Streptomyces sp. SN-593: one gene and its partner. Each later gene encodes a partner of the first gene's protein in a complex. Links are inferred from orthologs where the notes say so. Each region holds a gene or a part of one and is shown on either strand. Other genes may lie near its edges.

Region 1 (9,739 bases):
AGGTGTACGCGGCCCGGGGCACCGTCAAGAAGCACACCGTGGACGCCCACGCCTTCGGCGACCCGGACGGACTGCCGCTGGGCCGACTGGAGTTCGGCCGGGTGAGCTGGGGCCGCCGGCGCCCGCGCCCGGCTGCGCTGCCGATGCCCGCACCGGGCGTGACCGGCCCCCGGGTGGACATCCTCACCCACCACAGCGACGCGGACGCGGTCCTGCTGAACGCCGCGCTGGCCGCCGGCGCCCGCGGCCTGGTCGTGGCCGGCACCGGAGCGGGCAACGCCAACCCCGAGATCGCCGACGCGGTGCGCCGGGCCGTCGCCGACGGCGTGCTCGTCCTGATCAGCACCAGGGTGCCGGCGGGCGCCGTCGCGCCGCTGTACACCGGCGGAGGCGCGGTGGACCTGGTGGCGGCCGGCGCGCGGCTGGCCGGCTCGCTGCGCCCGGCCCAGGCGCGGATCGCGGTGCTCGCGGCGCTGCTGGCCACCCCCGGGGGCGAGGACCCCGGACAGACCCTGGAAGCGGTCCTGCGGGCGACCCCGCAGGCGCTGCGGGCGTCAGAGCTTTATCTGGTTGATGGTGTCGGCCACTGAGTTGAGGAAGCGGTTGATGTCCGGCGCCATGTTCGTGGAGGCCAGGAAGAAGCCGAACAGGGCCGCCACGATGGCCGGCCCCGGCTTGATGGACTTGGCCCGGATCATCACGACCAGCACGATCGCGAGCAGCAGTGCGGCAGACAGGGAGATAACCATGACGGATCACTTCCTCTTTCGGTAATGCCGGTCCGGGGACCGCACCGCCGCCCCCGCCTCGCCCGTTCCATGGTGCCATCAGCCACGGACACAGGAGACGTGTCTGGACCCATAGTCCCATTCCCACGGGCTAGTCGCGGCACACCACGAGCAACGCCCGGTCGTCGTTGACGTCTTTGGCCACCGCCTCGATCAACCGCCAAGCGGAGCCGCGGAATCCGCCCGGCACCAGGCGGTCCGCCTCGCCGATCAGCCGGTCCATCCCCTCGGCGATCTCCCGGTCCGGCGTCTCCACCAGGCCGTCGGTGAACAGCATCAGCACGTCACCAGAGCCCAACGTGCCCTTCACGCCGTGGAACTCGGCCCCGTCGTACACCCCGAGCAGGGGTCCCTCGGCCGCCATCTCCTCCCAACGGCCGGTCCCCGCGTGCAGTTGCACCCCCGGCAGGTGGCCCGCCGAGAGCAACTCGTAGTCGCCGCTCTCCAGATCAAGCACCAGGTGCACCGACGTGGCAAAACCCTCCTCCCAGTTCTGCCGCAGCAGGTAGCCGTTGGCGGCGCCGAGGAAGGCGTGCGGGGGCAGCGAGCCGAGCAGCCCGCCGAACGCGCCGGACAGCAGCAGCGAGCGGGACGCGGCGTCCATGCCCTTGCCGGACACGTCGGTGAGCACCGCCTCCAGCACCCGGCCGTCGGAACTGCGGGTGGCGACCACGAAGTCACCGGAGAACGACTGGCCGCCGGCCGGCCGCAGCGCCATCTCCGCGTGCCACCCGCCGGGCAGCCGCGGCAGCCTGCTCTGCACCCTGATCCGCTCGCGCAGGTCGAACAGCATGCTGTGGCCGCGCCGCCAGGGCACCCCCACCCGGGCCCTGAACTGCGCTATCACCAGCCCGACCAGCGCCACCGCGGTCACCAGCAGAACCGTGCCCGGCGTCACCCGCCCCGGGCCCTCCCGGTACGGGCCGAGCACCGCCGACTCCACCACCATCGCCAGCGCGGAGCCCGCGTACAGCAGCAGCAGGCTCGCCGGGCGCAGCAGCAGCCCGCCGGCCAGGATCGGCAGCACCAGGGCCTCCGGCGGGCACCACACCGGCATGTTCACCGACGCGTACGCCAGCGCGGGGATCGCCACCGCGACCGCCGCCAGGCCCGCCCACTCCGAGGCGTCGCCCCGGAAGTAGTCGACCGCGGACCGGCGCACGGCCAACCGGGCCCGGTGCAGCCTCCTGCGCCACCGGAACCCGCGCTCGCCCTTCGCCGCCGCCTTGTCCATGTCCCCGGCGACCCTACCCACCGATTGCCGCGCCGTGCAGGGCGGATGGCCTGTGAAGTGGCACGCGGTGGCGCGAACGGGGCGCCCGCCGCGGTCCTGACGAGCGGTCGGCCCGGCCGGGCGGAAATGCGTTCGCCGCGCTCCGTGCCCGGCTGGTAGGCAGTCCGTCATGACCATCGAACTGCGCGGCGCCGCTCCGGACCAGTGGGACTACCTGTTCGACCGGGTGGAGCGGGCCTTCCACGCCGAGACCGAAGCCGTCGAGAAGCGCGCGATGTGGCGCGGCGTGTCCGAGTTCGACCGGCTGACCACGGCATGGGACGGCGACGAGCTGGTGGGCACCGCGGGCCTGCACTCGTTCCGGATGACCGTCCCCGGCGGCGGGCTGCTCGACACCGCCGGAGTGACCATGGTCACCGTCCAGCCCACCCACACCCGCCGCGGCATCCTCCGCTCGATGATGCGCCGCCAGTTGGACGCGCTGCGTGACGGGGGAGAGCCCGTCGCGGTCCTCACCGCCTCGGAACCGGCGATCTACGGCCGCTTCGGGTACGGCATCGCCACGCAGGAGATGAGCGGCGCCATCGACACCGCCCGGGTCCGGCTGACCGTCCCGGCGGCCCCCTCCGGCGCGTTCCGGCTGCGGCTGGTCGCACCGGACGACCCCGGCGCGCTCGCGGCCTGTGAGGACGTCTACGCCGCTTCGGTGGCCGGGCGGGCCGGGATGCTGGCGCGGCAGCCGCACTGGGAGCAGTTGGGCATCGTGGACGCGCCCGCGGTCCGGCGGGGCGCCGGCCCCCTGATGTGCGTGCTGGCCGAGAGCGGCGGCGAGGTGCGCGGCTACGCCCGGTACGCCGTCGCGATCCGGAGCGGCGGCGAGAACGAGGTGCGGCTGCGGAACATCGCCGCACTCGACCCGGCGGCCTACGCCGAACTGTGGCGCTACCTGCTCTCGATCGACCTCACCGGGTCGGTCCGCTTCGGCAGCCTCCCGGTCGACGACGCGCTCCTGCACCTGGTCTCCGACCCGCGCCGGTGCGCCCTCGCCCTGGCCGACGGGCTGCACCTGCGGCTGGTCGACGTCGGCGCGGCGCTGGCCGCCCGCGCCTACTCCGTCCCGGTCGACGTGGTGCTCGACGTCGCCGACGCCTTCTGCCCCTGGAACGCCGGGCGCTGGCGGCTGTCCGGCGACGCCTCCGGGGCGACCTGCGAGCGCACCACCGACCCGGCCGACATCGCCCTGGACGCCAAGGAGTTGGCGGCGGCCTACCTCGGGGGCCCCACCCTCGGCGCGATGGCGGGCGCCGCCCTCCTCCACGAACTGCGCCCCGGCGCCCTCCCCCTCACCAGCGCCGCCTTCCACACCACCCCGGCCCCCTGGCTCCCCCACGGCTTCTGACCCCCGGCCCCCCGGGAACACCCACCCGGGCACCCGCGGGATCGCCGCTGCTCGCGGGCGCGCTGTCGGTAGCGGTGTCTAGGATCGTGGCACGGACCAGATCCTGGGGGTGGGCTCATGAACATCCAGCACCTGACCAGTGCGGCAGCAGTCGAAAAGGCCCTGATGGAGTATGACCGAAAAGGGGGACAGGCGTTTCGGGACGAGTATCACTTCGGGTCCGCCACGCAGTACTACATCCACTCCACGGATCGGTTGTACGACGCTAAGGCGATCGCCGGCGTTGCCTTCGGGTACCAGCACCCGAATGACGGCCCTCTGTCGAAGGACGCCTTCTCCGGCGGGGAAGCCGCCGCCAACCGCGTGCTGCGCTCGCTGGGATACTCCGTCATTGGCAACCACTCTGAGACAGTGGACGCCGAACGGGCCTGGCGTATGGCTGTCTGGGCGGATTTGGTCGCGCGAGGGGACGCTGACGGTTTGGTGACCCCGGATGCCCTGAGGTCCGTGGGGGCGTACGGAAATTTCCGTGGCATCTGGACAGATAAGAAGCGTACGAAGAAGATCCACCCCAACGGGGTGGCGATCGGGCTCAAGCACACCGGTCAGCACTACCCCGATGACCTGAGTGAGACGGGAGTCCTGTACCACTACCCCGTCACGCGGCAGCGTGGCCGGGACCTCGGCGAAGTGAACGCGACGAAGGCGGCGGCCCTCACCGGGCTACCCGTCTTCGTGATCACCGAGCATGGCGATCTCCGGGGCGTACGGCTTGCTTGGGTGGAAGGCTGGGATGATGAGAGCAGCCTGTTTCTGGTCACGTTCGGCGAAAACCCTCCCGGCCGCGTCATCAATCGCGACCTTTCGGAAGAAGAGCCATTTATCCTTGAGGGGAACCGCAGGCGTCGGCGGAACGGCTCCGTTGTTGAGCGGCCCGATCAAGCACGCTTCAAGCTTGAGGTTTTCCTCAGGTACGGCCCGCGCTGCCCTCTTTCCGGAATTGATGTGCCTCAAATGATCGAAGCAGCACATCTGCGGGGCGACGCTGAGGGCGGCAGCCCTGACGCCCGGAATGGGCTCCCCATGAACGCTGCCCTACACCGGGCTTTCGATGCACACCTCTTCGCCATCCATCCTGATTCCCTCACGGCAGAGGCCCGCCCTGGAGGACCGAGCTTGGCCGCCATGGGCATCCTTCATCCGCGGCTGGACCTTGAGCAGCTTCCGCACCGTGAGGCTCTTCGCTGGCGCTACAACGAGTGGTTGCGGCGCACTGGCCGCGAACAGCAGGTCCAGAACGAGGAGCATGCCGCGCCCTGAGGCAGGGCGGGAGGGGGGTGGAGCGGGCGACGGGAATCGAACCCGCGTAGCTAGTTTGGAAGACTAGGGCTCTACCATTGAGCTACGCCCGCGAAGCCGGTGGGTGCTGGGAAACAGCACCCTGGCACCCAGGATTCTGGCACACCGCACGCCACCCGGTCGAACCGGCTCGGCGGTGGGCGTGAATCCTGGCTGCCCGGGCGTACGGAGGCATGTACTCTACGTGTCGCACCAGCGGGGTGTGGCGCAGCTTGGTAGCGCGTCCGCTTTGGGAGCGGAAGGCCGTCGGTTCGAATCCGGCCACCCCGACCAGCAGTTACGCGGTCACCGCAGCGAAGTGCGCAACGACGACGCGACCCCGCCACCGCCGGCGGGCGGCGAGAGTGCGACGGATCGGATCGACCCCGTCCGGGGCGTTTGGCGCTACCGGTAGGATGGGCGGTCGGCGACCCGACGCGTGGCCCCGACCGCGCGCATGAGAGTGGCCCCCATCAACGTAAAGCCCCCAAGGAGACCCAACCGTGAAGAGCGCCGTCGAGACTCTGAACCCGACCCGGGTTCGACTCACTGTCGAGGTGCCCTTCGAGGAGCTCAAGCCCAGCCTCGACGCGGCGTACAAGAAGATCAACCAGCAGGTCACGGTGCCGGGCTTCCGCAAGGGCAAGATCCCTGCGCGCGTCATCGACCAGCGGTTCGGCCGTGGCGCGGTCCTCGAAGAGGCCATCAATGAGGCGCTGCCGAAGTTCTACACGGAGGCGGTCACCGAGGGTGAACTCGCCGAGAACGTGCTCGGGCAGCCCGACGTGGACATCACCGAGTTCAACGACGGCACCGAGCTGAAGTTCACCGCCGAGGTCGAGATCCGCCCGACCATCGAGATCCCGGACTACTCCGGCATCGAGGTCACCGTGGACGCCGTCGAGGTGCCCGAGGAGGACGTCGACACCTCGCTGGAGCAGCTGCGCGACCGCTTCGCCACCACCACCCCGGTCGAGCGCGCCGCCGCCGAGGGCGACGTGGTCGTGGTCGACCTCCAGGCGTCGATCGACGGCAAGGTGCTGGAGGACGGCGTCGCCAGCGGCGTCAGCTACACCATCGGCTCCGGCCAGCTCCTCGACGGCATCGACGAGGCCGTCACCGGGCTGGAGAAGGGCGGCACCGCCACCTTCACCTCCTCGCTCAGCGGCGGCACCGGCGCCGGCCAGGACGCCGAGGTCAAGGTGGACGTCACCGACGTCCAGGCCCGCGAACTGCCCGAGCTGGACGACGAGTTCGCGCAGCTCGCGTCGGAGTTCGACACCCTGGAGGAGCTGCGGGCCGACTCCCGCAAGCGCCTGGAGCGGATCAAGACCTACGACCAGGCCACCCAGGCCCAGGAGAAGGTGCTGGACGCGCTCATCGAGCTGACCGAGGTGCCGATCCCGGAGAAGCTGCTCGCGAGCGAGATCGAGACGCGCACCCACAACCTGGAGCACCACCAGTTCCCGGCCCTCGGCCTGACCTGGGACACGTACCTGGAGCGCGAGGGCAAGACCCGCGAGGAGTACGACGCGGAGGTGTCCGAGCAGGCGGTCAAGGGCATCAAGACGCAGTTCATCCTCGACGAGCTGGTCAAGACCGAGAAGCTCTCGGTCAACCAGGAGGAGCTGACCGAGCACCTCATGCGCCGCGCGCAGTCCTCGGGCATGTCGCCCGAGCAGTTCGCCCAGGCCGTCGTCGAGGGCAACCAGGTCCAGCTCCTGGTCGGCGAGGTGGCCCGCGGCAAGGCACTGGCCGTCGTCGTCGAGGCCGTCAAGGTCACCGACAGCAACGGCGAGGTCGTCGACCTGTCCGACGAGGAGGAGGACGAGGACGCCTCCACCGAGGACGCCGCCGAGGCCGCCTCCGCCGAGGCCGCTTCCACCGAGGACGCGGACGAGTCCGCCGAGACGGCCGCCGAGGACGCCCCCGAGGCCGACAAGAGCTGACCCGGAGCGGCCCGGAGCCCCGAAGGCCCTCGGCGGCCCGAAGAGGCGCCGAGGGCCGCTTCGCCGGGGCCCGCCGCGGAAGGCGTTCGCCCGCCAGTGTCAGGGCCGCGGGGAACCGCGCGACCGGCCCGCCCCCGGCGGTGGTCCAGGACCGCCGCCGGGGGCGGGCCGGGCCCGCCGGCCCGGCCCGTGACAGCGGCATCCGGTCGCGCGGTTCCCCGCGCCCCTTTTCCGGCCCGCAGGGCCCCTGTTCCCGGCCCGCGCCCCGAGCGGCGGGAGAGCGGCCCCGAGCGCGCCGTGCAGGGGCCTCCCGGGGACACGCGCCGACCCCCTTCCGCGGCCACCCGCCGTCCCCCTCTGCGGCCCCCGCCACCCTCTCCCGGGGACGCGCCCCGAGCCCCTCCACGGCGCCGCGCGGGCCGCGCGAACCCGTTCCAAACCCGCCCCCCACGGCATGCGCTCACAGCGAACAGTCCCGCGTAGGGGATTGCTGGGCCCCACCTGCGCGTTAGGGTCCACCAGTAGGAGGGCAGGGGTGCGGCAAGGGTCAGCGGCCGCCCCCGACCCGGACGAAGACCGTGACGGTCGCTTCGACCGTCCGACAACGAGCAGGTGGATACGTGACGACTCCGATGCCTACCGCCGCCGGCGAGCCGAGCCCCGGCGGTCTCGGCGACCAGGTCTACAACCGACTGCTCGGCGAGCGCATCATCTTCCTCGGCCAGGCCGTCGACGACGACATCGCCAACAAGATCACCGCACAGCTCCTGCTCCTTGCGGCCGAGCCCGACAAGGACATCTTCCTCTACATCAACAGCCCCGGCGGCTCCGTGACCGCCGGCATGGCGATCTACGACACGATGCAGTTCATCAAGAACGACGTCGTCACCATCGCCATGGGCATGGCCGCCTCGATGGGCCAGTTCCTGCTCACCGCGGGCACCCCGGGCAAGCGCTTCGCGCTGCCGAACACCCGCATCCTGATGCACCAGCCCTCCGCGGGCCTCGGCGGCTCCGCCACCGACATCAAGATCCAGGCCGAGCAGCTCCTGCACACCAAGCGCCGGATGGCCGAGCTGATCGCCGAGCACTCCGGCCAGAGCTTCGAGCAGATCACCAAGGACTCCGACCGCGACCGCTGGTTCTCCGCCGAGGAGGCCCGGGAGTACGGCCTGGTGGATGGCGTGATGCTGTCGGCCGCCCACGTCCCGGGCGGCGGTGGCACCGGCGCCGCGCCCGCCTCCTGAGGCCGCCCGCACCGGCCGCGGTGCCGCGCCCGCCCGGCACCGCCGGCGCGCCGGCCGCGGCCGCCCGGCCCCCGACAACGACGCACCTCATCACCTGGAGACGGTGGACGTGAACCCCTTGAACTTCCCCGGCAGCGGCCTCTACGAGCGCACCGCGGCCGAACGCCCCGGCGTGTTCGGCGCCGAGGCCCGCTACGTCATCCCGCGCTTCGTCGAGCGCACCTCGCAGGGCGTGCGCGAGTACGACCCGTACGCGAAGCTCTTCGAGGAGCGCGTGATCTTCCTCGGCGTGCAGATCGACGACGCCTCCGCCAACGACGTCATGGCGCAGTTGCTGTGCCTGGAGTCGATGGACCCCGACCGGGACATCTCGGTCTACATCAACAGCCCCGGCGGCTCCTTCACCGCGCTGACCGCGATCTACGACACCATGCAGTTCGTGAAGCCCGACATCCAGACGGTCTGCATGGGCCAGGCGGCCTCCGCGGCGGCCGTGCTGCTCGCGGCCGGCAGCCCCGGCAAGCGGATGGCGCTGCCGAACGCCCGGGTGCTCATCCACCAGCCGTACAGCGAGACCGGCCGCGGCCAGGTCTCCGACCTGGAGATCGCGGCCAACGAGATCATCCGGATGCGCCAGCAGCTTGAGGAGATGCTCGCCAAGCACTCCACCACGCCGATCGAGCAGATCCGCGACGACATCGAGCGCGACAAGATCCTCACCGCTGAGGAGTCGCTGGCCTATGGACTGGTCGACCAGATCGTGTCCACGCGCAAGACGTCCGTGGGCGTCTGAAGGACGGGTAAGCTGCGCCCTCCGTGCGGCGCCCCGGACCGTACTCGGATCGCGAGTACGCCCAAGGGGGGCCCACACGGGGGGCGCGGCAAGGTACCGTCGATGAGAGAAGCACCAGGTTCCGTTGAAGGTCGGCGGAGCCCAGGCGAAGGGGAAAGACCTCGTGGCACGCATCGGTGACGGCGGAGACCTGCTGAAGTGCTCGTTCTGCGGAAAGAGCCAGAAGCAGGTGAAGAAGCTCATCGCAGGCCCCGGTGTGTACATCTGCGACGAGTGCATCGACCTCTGCAACGAGATCATCGAGGAGGAGCTCGCCGAGTCCTCCGAGGTGCGCTGGGAGGACCTGCCCAAGCCGCGGGAGATCTACGAGTTCCTGGAGAGCTACGTGGTCGGGCAGGCGCCCGCCAAGAAGGCGCTCTCCGTCGCGGTGTACAACCACTACAAGCGGGTCCAGGCGGGCGAGAGCGGCCGCCCCGGGCATGACGACGCCATCGAGCTGGCGAAGTCCAACATCCTGCTGCTCGGCCCGACCGGCTCCGGCAAGACGCTGCTGGCCCAGACCCTGGCCCGCATGCTGAACGTGCCGTTCGCCATCGCCGACGCCACCGCGCTCACCGAGGCGGGCTACGTCGGCGAGGACGTCGAGAACATCCTGCTGAAGCTGATCCAGGCCGCGGACTACGACGTCAAGAAGGCCGAGACCGGCATCATCTACATCGACGAGATCGACAAGGTCGCCCGCAAGAGCGAGAACCCGTCGATCACCCGCGACGTCTCCGGCGAGGGCGTCCAGCAGGCGCTGCTGAAGATCCTGGAGGGCACCACCGCCTCCGTGCCGCCGCAGGGCGGCCGCAAGCACCCGCACCAGGAGTTCATCCAGATCGACACCACGAACGTGCTGTTCATCGTGGGCGGCGCCTTCGCCGGTCTGGAGAAGATCATCGAGGCGCGGGCGGGCGCCAAGGGCATCGGCTTCGGCGCGACCATCCGC
Region 2 (9,881 bases), 2.5 Mb from region 1 along the record:
TCAGGTTCTGGGTGGTGACCCGCTCGTTGCCCATGCGGCCCGCCATGCGCAGACCCTTGAACACGCGGCCCGGGGTGGCGCAGCCGCCGATGGAACCGGGAGAGCGGTGCTTGCGCTGGACACCGTGGCCGGCGCCGAGGCCCTTGAAGTTGTGGCGCTTCATGACACCGGCGAAGCCCTTGCCCTTGCTCTTGCCGGTCACGTCGACCTTGACACCGGCCTCGAACACCTCGGCGGTGATCTCCTGGCCGAGGGTGTACTCGGCGGCGTCGGCGGTGCGCAGCTCCACGAGGTGGCGGCGCGGGGTGACGTCGGCCTTGGCGAAGTGGCCCTTGAGGGGCTTGTTCACCTTGCGCGGGTCGATCTCGCCGAAGGCGAGCTGGACCGACTCGTAGCCGTCGGCGTCGTTGGTACGCACCTGGGTCACGACGTTCGGGCCGGCCTTGACCACGGTCACCGGGACGACACGGTTGTTCTCGTCCCAGACCTGGGTCATGCCGAGCTTCTCGCCCAGGATGCCCTTGATCTGCTTGGTCATCTTCTCCGCGCCTCTCAGAGCTTGATCTCGATGTCGACGCCGGCCGGCAGGTCCAGGCGCATCAACGAGTCAACGGTCTTGGGCGTCGGGTCGAGGATGTCGATCAGGCGCTTGTGCGTGCGCATCTCGAAGTGCTCGCGCGAGTCCTTGTACTTGTGCGGCGACTTGATGACGCAGTACACGTTCTTCTCAGTGGGCAGCGGCACCGGGCCCGCGACCTGCGCACCAGTACGGGTCACCGTCTCGACGATCTTCTTCGCCGAGGAGTCGATGACCTCGTGGTCGTAGGCCTTGAGCCGGATGCGGATCTTCTGTCCCGCCATGGCTACTCCGTAGTCCTTGTCTCTGTTTACGCTCTGGCATCCGCTTGTCCGACCCACGCGGTCGGGCGTGTCGCCTCCCTCGCACATGCCTTTCCGCATGCGGAAAGGCCCTGCGACAGGGATTTGCGTGGGAGATACCACCCACCGGATGCCTGGTCGGAGCCGCGCTGACACTTCCCGGAAGATTCCCGTACGTCCGTCCCAGTGCTGCCCGGAGGGCAGATATGGACGACGAGTACTGTGGGACTCGCTTCCGGTCCCCCCGACGGGAGGCGCGCAGCATCGGCGCTCGACCGAGCAACTTGGACAGTGTGCCATAGGGGACATGGCCGTGGCCAATCGAGCGGGAAAGCCTACCCTTTGGCGGCCGTTCGCCAAACCCGGGCCGCCCGCACCGGTCGCGGTGCGCGAGACGTCCCGTTTCGTCCGCCGCCACGGGGCTGCGCCGGGCGGCCCGCGCGGCATCCCGCGGCCTGGGAACGGACACCGCGCCGGGGGTCGACACCGGGCCGGGAGCGGGCGGGAGCCCGCCCCAGGCGCACGCGGTGCCGGTGGATCAGTGGGTGTAGAGGTAGAACGACAGCCCGACCCCCTGGCAGAGGAAGACCGGCCCCCACAGGTCATGCCCGGCGACGCCCGCCGCCTGGCACTCGTCCTGCGTGGCGTAGATGCCGGCAAGGTGCGGGAACTCCTGGGTCGCGTGCGCCGAGGTCGCGGCGCCGAGCGGGACCAGGGCGGCGACCGCGGCGGCGGCGAGCAGTCCGATGCGTTGTCTCACGTTCCAACTCCTCAAAGTGCGAGATTCCCTGACAGACCGTCAGGGACCGTACGGAGTGGTGCGATTGCGCTCGCATGCTATCCGGGCGACCGGCTATAGGTCTATACCAATGCCACGACCGTGCGCACGACTCCGCGGGGCCGGTCACCGGCCGGGTACGGAGCCGGCGGGGCCGCCTCCCGGCACGGGGCGCCGTACTAAGGTCTCGGCGTATCCACCCACACGGCACGAAGGGGCCCGCATGAAGGCGACCACGGGTGCGGGCGCGCTGCTGCGGCTGCGGAAGGTCAGCAGGAGCTACGGGAAACGGCAGGCCCTGCGGCCGCTCGACCTGGACGTGGCCGCGGGCCGGTGCACCGCGCTGTTCGGGCACAACGGCTCCGGCAAGTCGACGCTGCTGCGGATCGCCTCCGGCCGCGACGCCCCGACCGGCGGCCAGGCCCTGTTCGCCGGGCGGCCGATCAGCGAGGACGACCCGGAGGTGCGCGCCCGGGTCGCCGTGGTCGGCGACACCGTGGCCTGCTATCCCGACCTCACCGTGCGCGAGCACCTGGAGCTGGTGACGGTCGCGCACGCCGTCGACGACGCGGCCGGCTGGATCGACCAAGTGCTGGCCGACCGCCGGCTGTCCGACCACGCGGGCGCGCTGCCGGGCGCGCTGTCCTCCGGACAGATGCAGTCGCTGCTGCTGGCGGCCGCCCTGGTCCGGCCGCGGGACCTGCTGGTCCTCGACGAGCCCGAGCAGCGCCTCGACCCCGACGCACGGCGACGGCTGGCCGAGTTGCTGGTCGCCGAGAAGGAGAGCGGCGTGGCGGTGCTGCTCGCCACCCACCAGGCCGAGCTGGCCGAGGCGGTCGCCGACCACCTGGTCGCCCTGGAGGACGGCCGGGTCGTCGCCCAGGGCCCGCCGGCCGAGGTCCTCGCCCAGCTTGCCGCCTCCTCGTGACCCGGCACCCCGGAGCACCGACCCCGGCCGAGCGGCCCGGCCCGTCCCGCCCGGCAGGCGCGGCGCCCTCGGACGACCAGCCGGACGGGACGGAGACGGAGAAGGAGCGGACGGCCATGGCGATCCCGCCGGACCACCGGAATCAGCCGGACCAGGCGGTCCGGCCGACCCCGCCCGACCTGCCCGGCCCGCCCGACCGGGCGCCCGTGCCGGCGCCGACGGACGCGGCGGCCCCTACGGCCCCCACGGACGCGGCGGGCGCCGGTGCCGCGGAGCGGTCCGACGACGGGACCGGGACGCCGGACGACCACGGGACCGAGCCCGACGACCCCGGGGAGACCGCGTCGGGCGGCTGGAGCGAGACCGACGACGACCGCACCGCCGAGACGCTCGCGTGGCTGCGGGCCAAGCGCCGGGCCCACCGCCGGCAGCAGGGCCGCGACCTGGCCGTCCTGCTCTACTCCGTGCTGCTCGCCGTCGTCGGCTACGGCAGCGGGCTGGCGGTGCACTTCCTGCGCGGCCTCGGCGAAGGCGCGGACTACGGCGGCTTCGGCGCCGGCCTGACCCGCGGCCTGCCGGCCCTGTTCACCGCGCTGGGCCTGCTGCTGTCCCTGGTCGCCGCCCGGGACGCGCTGTGGCGCGGCCCGGTGGTGCTGCCCGGCCCGGCCGTGGGCTGGCTGCTGGCGCAGCCGGTCCGGCGGGCCGCGGTGCTGCGGCCGTGGTTCCGGCTGTCCGCGGGGCTCTCCCTGGTCCCCGGCGTCCTCGGCGGGCTGGCCGGCGCGGTCGCGCTGCGCGTCACCGGCCAGGCGTCGATCGGGCACGCGCTGCCGGCCGTGCTGCCCGCCGCGCTCTGCCTGCCGCTGCTCGCCACGGCCGTCGGCATGGCGGTGGAGCGCCGTCCGGACCTGTCCCGGACGGTGCGCCGCTGGACCGCGCCCGCCGTCCTCCTGCTCGCCGCGCTGGGCGCGCAGACCGCGCTGGCCGGCTCCGGGCACCGGGTCCGGCCGCTGGAGTGGGTCGAGCTGTGGTCGGGCCCCTGGGGCTGGGCCGCCCAGCCCGTAGTCCGGGCCTGCGGCGGCAGCGCACCGGGCTGGCCCGCCGCGGTCGCCCTGCTGCTGGCCGGCACCGCCGCGGCGGTGCTGCTCGCCCACCGCGAGGCCGCAGCCGTGCCCACCGCGCGGCTGCGGGCCAGGGCCGCCACGGCCACCACCGTCGCCTCGGTGGCCTGGTCGCTCGAACTGCGCGCCGCCAAGCTCGCGCTGCTGGACGCCGCCGGCGGCGACGCCACCCGCATGGTCCGGCTGCCGCCGCCGCGCGGCCGGGCGGCCCGGCACCTCGCCGTCGTCTGGCGCGACGCCCTGACGCTGCTGCGCGCGCCCGGCCGGGTCGGCCGCGCCGCGCTGTGGACGGCCGCCGCGGCCTCGGCCGCGGGGCTCGGCGCCGACCTCGGCGGCGAGCGCCGCCCGGTCGGCCTGGTGGTCGGACTACTCTGCGGCTACCTCGCGGTGGGCGCGCTGGCCGAGTCCGCCCGGGTGGAGACCGACGACCTGCGGCGCTCGGCCTGGTCGCCGTACCGCCTGCGCGGCCTGATGCTCCGGCACGGGATCGTGCCGGCCGCGGTGGGCGCGGCCCTCGGGCTGCTCGCGGGGATCCCCTTCGCCGTCGAGGGCTCCCCCGCCGCGCTGCTCTACCTGCCGCTGTGCGCCTTCCCGTTCACCGCCGCCGCGCTCTACGGCGCCTGCCGCGGGCCGGCCCGCACCCAGCTCATGTTCCTCGGCGGCGGCTCCCCGATCGGCTCCCCCGGGCCCCTGATCTACCTCGCCTGGTACGCGGCGGGCCCGCTGGTCGCCGTGACGGTGCTGGCGCTCACGCTCTCCCGCGCCACCCCGGCCGGCGCCGTCGCGGTCTGCGTGCTGCTGACGGCCGCCCTCGGGTACGCGGCGGCGAGGTCCGCGGACAGGCTCGTCCGCTAGGGCCTCCCGTCCGGCTCTCCGCGGCGTCGCGGAACGCAGAAAGGTGCCCCACTCCGGACGGAGTGGGGCACCCTGCCGACGGCTCCAGGAGCCCTCGGGACCTACTTGTTGATCTTGGTGACCTGGCCGGCGCCCACGGTACGACCACCCTCACGGATGGCGAACTTCAGGCCCTCCTCCATGGCGACCGGCTGGATGAGCTGGACGGTCATGGCGGTGTTGTCGCCCGGCATGACCATCTCGGTGCCCTCGGGGAGGGTCACCACGCCGGTCACGTCCGTGGTACGGAAGTAGAACTGCGGGCGGTAGTTGTTGAAGAACGGCGTGTGGCGGCCGCCCTCGTCCTTGGACAGGATGTACGCCTGCGCCTCGAACTCGGTGTGCGGGGTGACCGTGCCCGGCTTGATGATGACCTGGCCGCGCTCGACGTCCTCGCGCTTGATGCCGCGGAGCAGCAGACCGACGTTCTCACCGGCCTGGCCCTCGTCGAGCAGCTTGCGGAACATCTCGATGCCGGTGACCGTGGTGGTGGTCTTCTCGGTCTTGATGCCGATGATGTCCACGGTCTCGTTGACCTTGAGCACACCGCGCTCGATACGACCGGTGACGACGGTGCCACGACCGGTGATCGTGAAGACGTCCTCGATCGGCATCAGGAACGGCTTCTCGACGTCGCGCTCGGGGGTGGGGATCGACTCGTCCACGGCCTGCATCAGGCCGAGCAGCTTCTCGCCCCACTCCTTGTCGCCCTCGAGGGCCTTGAGCGCCGACACGCGCACGACCGGCAGGTCGTCGCCCGGGAACTCGTACTCGGAGAGCAGCTCGCGCACCTCGAGCTCGACGAGCTCCAGGATCTCCTCGTCGTCCACCATGTCGGCCTTGTTCAGGGCCACCACGATGTACGGCACGCCGACCTGGCGGGCCAGGAGCACGTGCTCCTTGGTCTGCGGCATCGGGCCGTCGGTCGCGGCGACCACCAGGATCGCGCCGTCCATCTGCGCGGCACCGGTGATCATGTTCTTGATGTAGTCCGCGTGACCGGGGCAGTCGACGTGCGCGTAGTGACGCGACTCGGTCTGGTACTCGACGTGCGCGATGGAGATGGTGATACCGCGCTGGCGCTCCTCAGGAGCCTTGTCGATCTGGTCGAAGGCCGAAGCCTCGTTGAGTTCCGGGTACGCGTCGTGCAGCACCTTGGTGATCGCCGCGGTAAGCGTGGTCTTACCGTGGTCGATGTGACCGATGGTGCCGATGTTGACGTGCGGCTTAGTCCGCTCGAACTTCGCCTTCGCCACTGGGGTCCTCCTGGGAGTGGATCTGTACGCCTTGCTTCATCGGCGCCAGGTGATCTTTGCTGGAATGCCGACCCGGGGGCGTTTCCGGCGCATAGCGCCGGAAACACCCCGAAAGCCTGCTGTCAAGCCTAGACGAGGTACCGGAAGGTACTACTCGCCCTTGGCCTTCGCGATGATCTCCTCTGCGACGTTCCGAGGAACCTCGGCGTAGGAGTCGAACTGCATGGAGTAGCTGGCCCGGCCCGAGGTCTTGGACCGCAGGTCACCGACGTAGCCGAACATCTCCGACAGCGGGACCAGGCCCTTCACGACCCGGGCGCTGTGACGCTCCTCCATGGCCTGGATCTGGCCACGGCGGGAGTTGAGGTCGCCGATGACGTCGCCCATGTAGTCCTCGGGCGTGGTGACCTCGACGGCCATCATCGGTTCGAGGAGCACGGGGCTCGCCTTGCGGGCACCCTCCTTGAACGCCTGCGAACCGGCGATCTTGAACGCCAGCTCGGAGGAGTCGACCTCGTGGTAGCCGCCGTCGATCAGGGTGACGCGGACGCCCACCATCTCGTAGCCGGCCAGGATGCCGAACTTCATGGCCTCCTGCGCACCCGCGTCCACCGAGGGGATGTACTCACGGGGGATGCGGCCACCGGTGACCTTGTTGACGAACTCGTAGGTCGCGTCGCCGCCTTCCAGCGGCTCCAGCATGATCTGCACCTTGGCGAACTGACCGGTGCCACCGGTCTGCTTCTTGTGGGTGTAGTCGATGCGCTCGACCGTCTTGCGGATGGTCTCGCGGTACGCGACCTGCGGCTTGCCGACGTTGGCCTCGACCCGGAACTCGCGCCGCATGCGGTCGACCAGCACCTCCAGGTGCAGCTCGCCCATGCCGCCGATGATGGTCTGGCCGGTCTCCTCGTCCGAGTGGACCTGGAAGGAGGGGTCCTCCTCCGAGAGCCGCTGGATGGCGACACCCAGCTTCTCCTGGTCGCCCTTGGACTTGGGCTCGATCGCGACCTCGATCACCGGCGCCGGGAAGTCCATCGACTCCAGGATCACCGGGTTCTTGTCGTCGCACAGCGTCTCACCGGTGGTGGTCTGCTTCAGCCCCATCACGGCGATGATGTCGCCGGCGCCCACCGACTCGATCTCCTCACGCTTGTTCGCGTGCATGCGGTAGATCTTGCCGATGCGCTCCTTCTTGCCCTTGACCGAGTTCAGCACGGCCGAACCCGACTCCAGGCGGCCCGAGTAGACCCGGACGAAGGTGAGCTTGCCCAGGTGCGGGTCGCTCATGATCTTGAACGCGAGACCGGAGAACGGCTCGTCGTCCGAGGGCCGGCGCTTGATGACCTCGTCCGCGTCGCCGACGGCGTGGCCCTCGATGGCCTCGACGTCCAGCGGCGACGGGAGGTAGCGCACGACCGCGTCGAGCAGGGGCTGCACGCCCTTGTTCTTGAACGCGGTGCCGCAGAACACGGGGGTGACGGTGACCGAGCCGGCGCCGCCCTTGGAGGCGAGCGTGATCCGGCGGATGGCCGCGATGAGCTGCTCCTGGGTGGGCTCCTGGCCCTCCAGGTACAGCTCCATCATCTCGTCGTCGTGCTCGGCGACGGCCTCGAGCAGCTTGCCGTGCCACTCCTCGGCCGCCTCGACGTGCGTGTCCGGGATGTCGACGGTGTCGTACATCTCGCCCTTGGTCGCTTCGAGCGACCAGACCAGGGCCTTCATCTGGACGAGGTCGACCACGCCCTTGAAGTCGGCCTCGGCACCGATCGGCAGCTGCATGACCAGCGGCACCGCGCCGAGGCGGTCCACGATCATGTCGACGCAGCGGTGGAACTCCGCGCCGGTGCGGTCCAGCTTGTTGACGAAGCAGATACGGGGCACGCCGTAGCGGTCGGCCTGGCGCCAGACCGTCTCGGACTGCGGCTCCACACCGGCGACACCGTCGAACACGGTCACGGCGCCGTCGAGGACGCGCAGCGAACGCTCCACCTCGACGGTGAAGTCGACGTGGCCGGGGGTGTCGATGATGTTGATGGTGTGGTCGACGTTGTCGAGCGGCCAGTGACAGGTCGTCGCGGCCGACGTGATGGTGATGCCGCGCTCCTGCTCCTGCTCCATCCAGTCCATGGTGGCAGCGCCGTCGTGGACTTCACCGATCTTGTAGGAGACACCGGTGTAGAACAGGATCCGCTCGGTGGTCGTCGTCTTGCCCGCGTCGATGTGGGCCATGATCCCGATGTTGCGGACCTTGGCCAGGTCAAGCGAAGTGGTGGCCATGTGGCTCAGTCTTCTCTCGGTCTCGATGGGGGTGGTGACTACCAGCGGTAGTGCGCGAAGGCCTTGTTGGACTCGGCCATCTTGTGCGTGTCCTCGCGGCGCTTCACGGAGGCGCCCAGGCCGTTGCTGGCGTCGAGGATCTCGTTCATCAGCCGCTCGGTCATGGTCTTCTCGCGGCGGGCGCGGGAGTACCCGACCAGCCAGCGCAGGGCCAGGGTGTTCTGGCGGCCCGGGCGGACCTCGACCGGCACCTGGTAGGTCGCACCGCCGACGCGGCGGGACTTGACCTCCAGGGTCGGCTTGATGTTCTCCAGCGCGCGCTTGAGGGTGATCACCGGGTCGGCACCGGCCTTCTCGCGCAGGCCCTCCAGGGCGCCGTAGACGATGCGTTCGGCGGTGGAGCGCTTGCCGTGCAGGAGGATCTTGTTGACCAGCGAGGTCACCAGCGGGGAGCCGTAAACCGGGTCGATGATGACCGGGCGCTTCGGGGCGGGGCCCTTACGAGGCATGCTTACTTCTCCTTCTTGGCGCCGTAGCGGCTGCGGGCCTGCTTACGGTTCTTCACGCCCTGCGTGTCGAGCGAACCGCGGATGATCTTGTAGCGAACACCCGGCAGGTCCTTCACACGGCCGCCGCGCACGAGCACGATGGAGTGCTCCTGAAGGTTGTGGCCCTCGCCCGGGATGTAGGCGGTGACCTCGATACCGCTGGTCAGACGGACACGCGCGACCTTACGGAGGGCCGAGTTCGGCTTCTTCGGGGTGGTCGTGTAGACACGCGTGCAGACGCCGCGGCGCTGGGGCGAACCCTTCAGCGCGGGCGTCTTGTTCTTCTCGACCTTGTCCTGCCGGCCCTTTCGGACCAGCTGCTGGATCGTAGGCACCGTTTCTCCGGTTTCTGTGTGCCGATCTCGATACATCTAACCTGGGACCCGACCCACGCGGTCGGGTGTGTCGCGGGCCCCGCACGTATCCGAAAGGACGGAGAGTGCGTTTGGTCGGGCGCCGCGGCCTCGGTGTCCTCGTCCGGTCACACGGCACGCACAAGGACCCGGGCACACCCCAGGCACAGATGAGAGCGTACCTACCGCATCGGCTACGGTCAAAACAAATGCACACGGGCCGCCGCGGGCCTGCTGTGCCCCGGTTGGCGGCGGTATGCCGAGGCGGTGTCCGGCCGGTGTCCGGCGGGTGTCGGCGGGGTCAGGGGCCGGGGGCGCTGGCGACGACGGCGACGATCGTGCCGATGAAGGCGAGCAGGCCGAACAGGCAGAGGTAGCCGAGGACGAGCCCCGCGGTGGCCTGGCCGTCGCCGGCCTGTCCGGTGCGGCGGATCTGGCCCTTGGCGAGGTGCCCGCAGATGATCGCCGGGATCGAGGCGGCCCCCATGGTGACCGTGCCGAGGATGCCGCAGACCAGCGAGGCGGTCGCCATGCCGTTGGTGCCCTGGACCGGCGGGGCGAAGGCGAAGGGCACCTGCGGGTACACCGGGTACGGCGCCATCGGGCCCGGGATGTCCGCGGTGATCCGGTCGAGGTCGTCGTAGGTCCGCGCCTGGTACGCCCGGCCGACCCGCTCGTCGTACTCCTCGGGCCTCAACCGGCCCTGGGTGTACGCCTCCTTGAGGACGTCCACCGCACGCTCACGATCCGCGTCACCGGCCAGCATGGAACCAGCATGCCCCAGGACGGCGGCCCGCGGCGGGAACGTCCGCGGGGTGTAGAGAAGTTGTGACAGAACGGGGCGGAA

What was found.
Region 2: the proteins of tig (region 1) and rpsG are in contact, whole or in part, in a crystal structure (PDB 3GTY), measured with the Thermotoga maritima proteins. The link is inferred for Streptomyces sp. SN-593 from one-to-one orthologs. Residues at the interface, in WP_004081061.1 of Thermotoga maritima: Glu122, Val124, Val129, Leu130, Tyr133, Glu188, Gly259, Ile262, Tyr263, Glu266, Ser270, Glu273, Gln274, Glu277, Arg308, Gln311, Ile312, Ser315, Tyr316, Glu325, Arg329, Arg336, Leu363, Phe366, Trp367, Arg373, Leu377, Arg381, Leu384, Glu387; in WP_004081843.1 of Thermotoga maritima: Lys34, Lys52, Lys55, Glu59, Arg62, Gln63, Glu66, Asn67, Lys69, Val71, Arg95, Ala109, Lys110, Lys111, Gly112, Arg113, Pro114, Glu117, Glu121, Ile124, Ala125, Tyr127, Asn128, Asn129, Thr130, Gly131, Lys135, Asp139, Arg142, Met143.

The regions. Positions count from the first base shown.
Region 1 is NZ_AP018365.1:2,745,157-2,754,895, reverse strand. The notes cover bases 4,654-7,485. They hold tig (trigger factor), read left to right. Parts: upstream 4,654-5,262; coding sequence 5,263-6,708; downstream 6,709-7,485. Other genes in these bases: RVR_RS11275 (ATP-dependent Clp protease proteolytic subunit), read left to right, coding at 7,341-7,485; RVR_RS11295 (HNH endonuclease), read left to right, coding at 4,654-4,741. Outside these bases: RVR_RS11315 (asparaginase), read left to right, coding at 1-590; RVR_RS11310 (hypothetical protein), read right to left, coding at 555-749; RVR_RS11305 (PP2C family protein-serine/threonine phosphatase), read right to left, coding at 880-2,022; RVR_RS11300 (GNAT family N-acetyltransferase), read left to right, coding at 2,192-3,421; more of RVR_RS11295, read left to right, coding at 3,539-4,653; more of RVR_RS11275, read left to right, coding at 7,486-7,955; RVR_RS11270 (ATP-dependent Clp protease proteolytic subunit), read left to right, coding at 8,065-8,748; ATP-dependent Clp protease ATP-binding subunit ClpX, read left to right, coding at 8,912-9,739. UniProt on the Bacillus subtilis protein: Involved in protein export. Acts as a chaperone by maintaining the newly synthesized protein in an open conformation. Functions as a peptidyl-prolyl cis-trans isomerase.
Region 2 is NZ_AP018365.1:5,219,364-5,229,244, reverse strand. What follows is about bases 6,908-9,881. They hold rpsG (30S ribosomal protein S7), read right to left. Parts: upstream 8,643-9,881; coding sequence 8,172-8,642; downstream 6,908-8,171. Other genes in these bases: RVR_RS22125 (DUF1707 and DUF4190 domain-containing protein), read right to left, coding at 9,336-9,800; rpsL (30S ribosomal protein S12), read right to left, coding at 8,645-9,016; fusA (elongation factor G), read right to left, coding at 6,908-8,133. In the rest of the region: rplC (50S ribosomal protein L3), read right to left, coding at 1-538; rpsJ (30S ribosomal protein S10), read right to left, coding at 553-861; RVR_RS22160 (hypothetical protein), read right to left, coding at 1,418-1,639; RVR_RS22155 (ABC transporter ATP-binding protein), read left to right, coding at 1,881-2,585; RVR_RS22150 (hypothetical protein), read left to right, coding at 2,702-4,558; tuf (elongation factor Tu), read right to left, coding at 4,660-5,853; more of fusA, read right to left, coding at 6,004-6,907.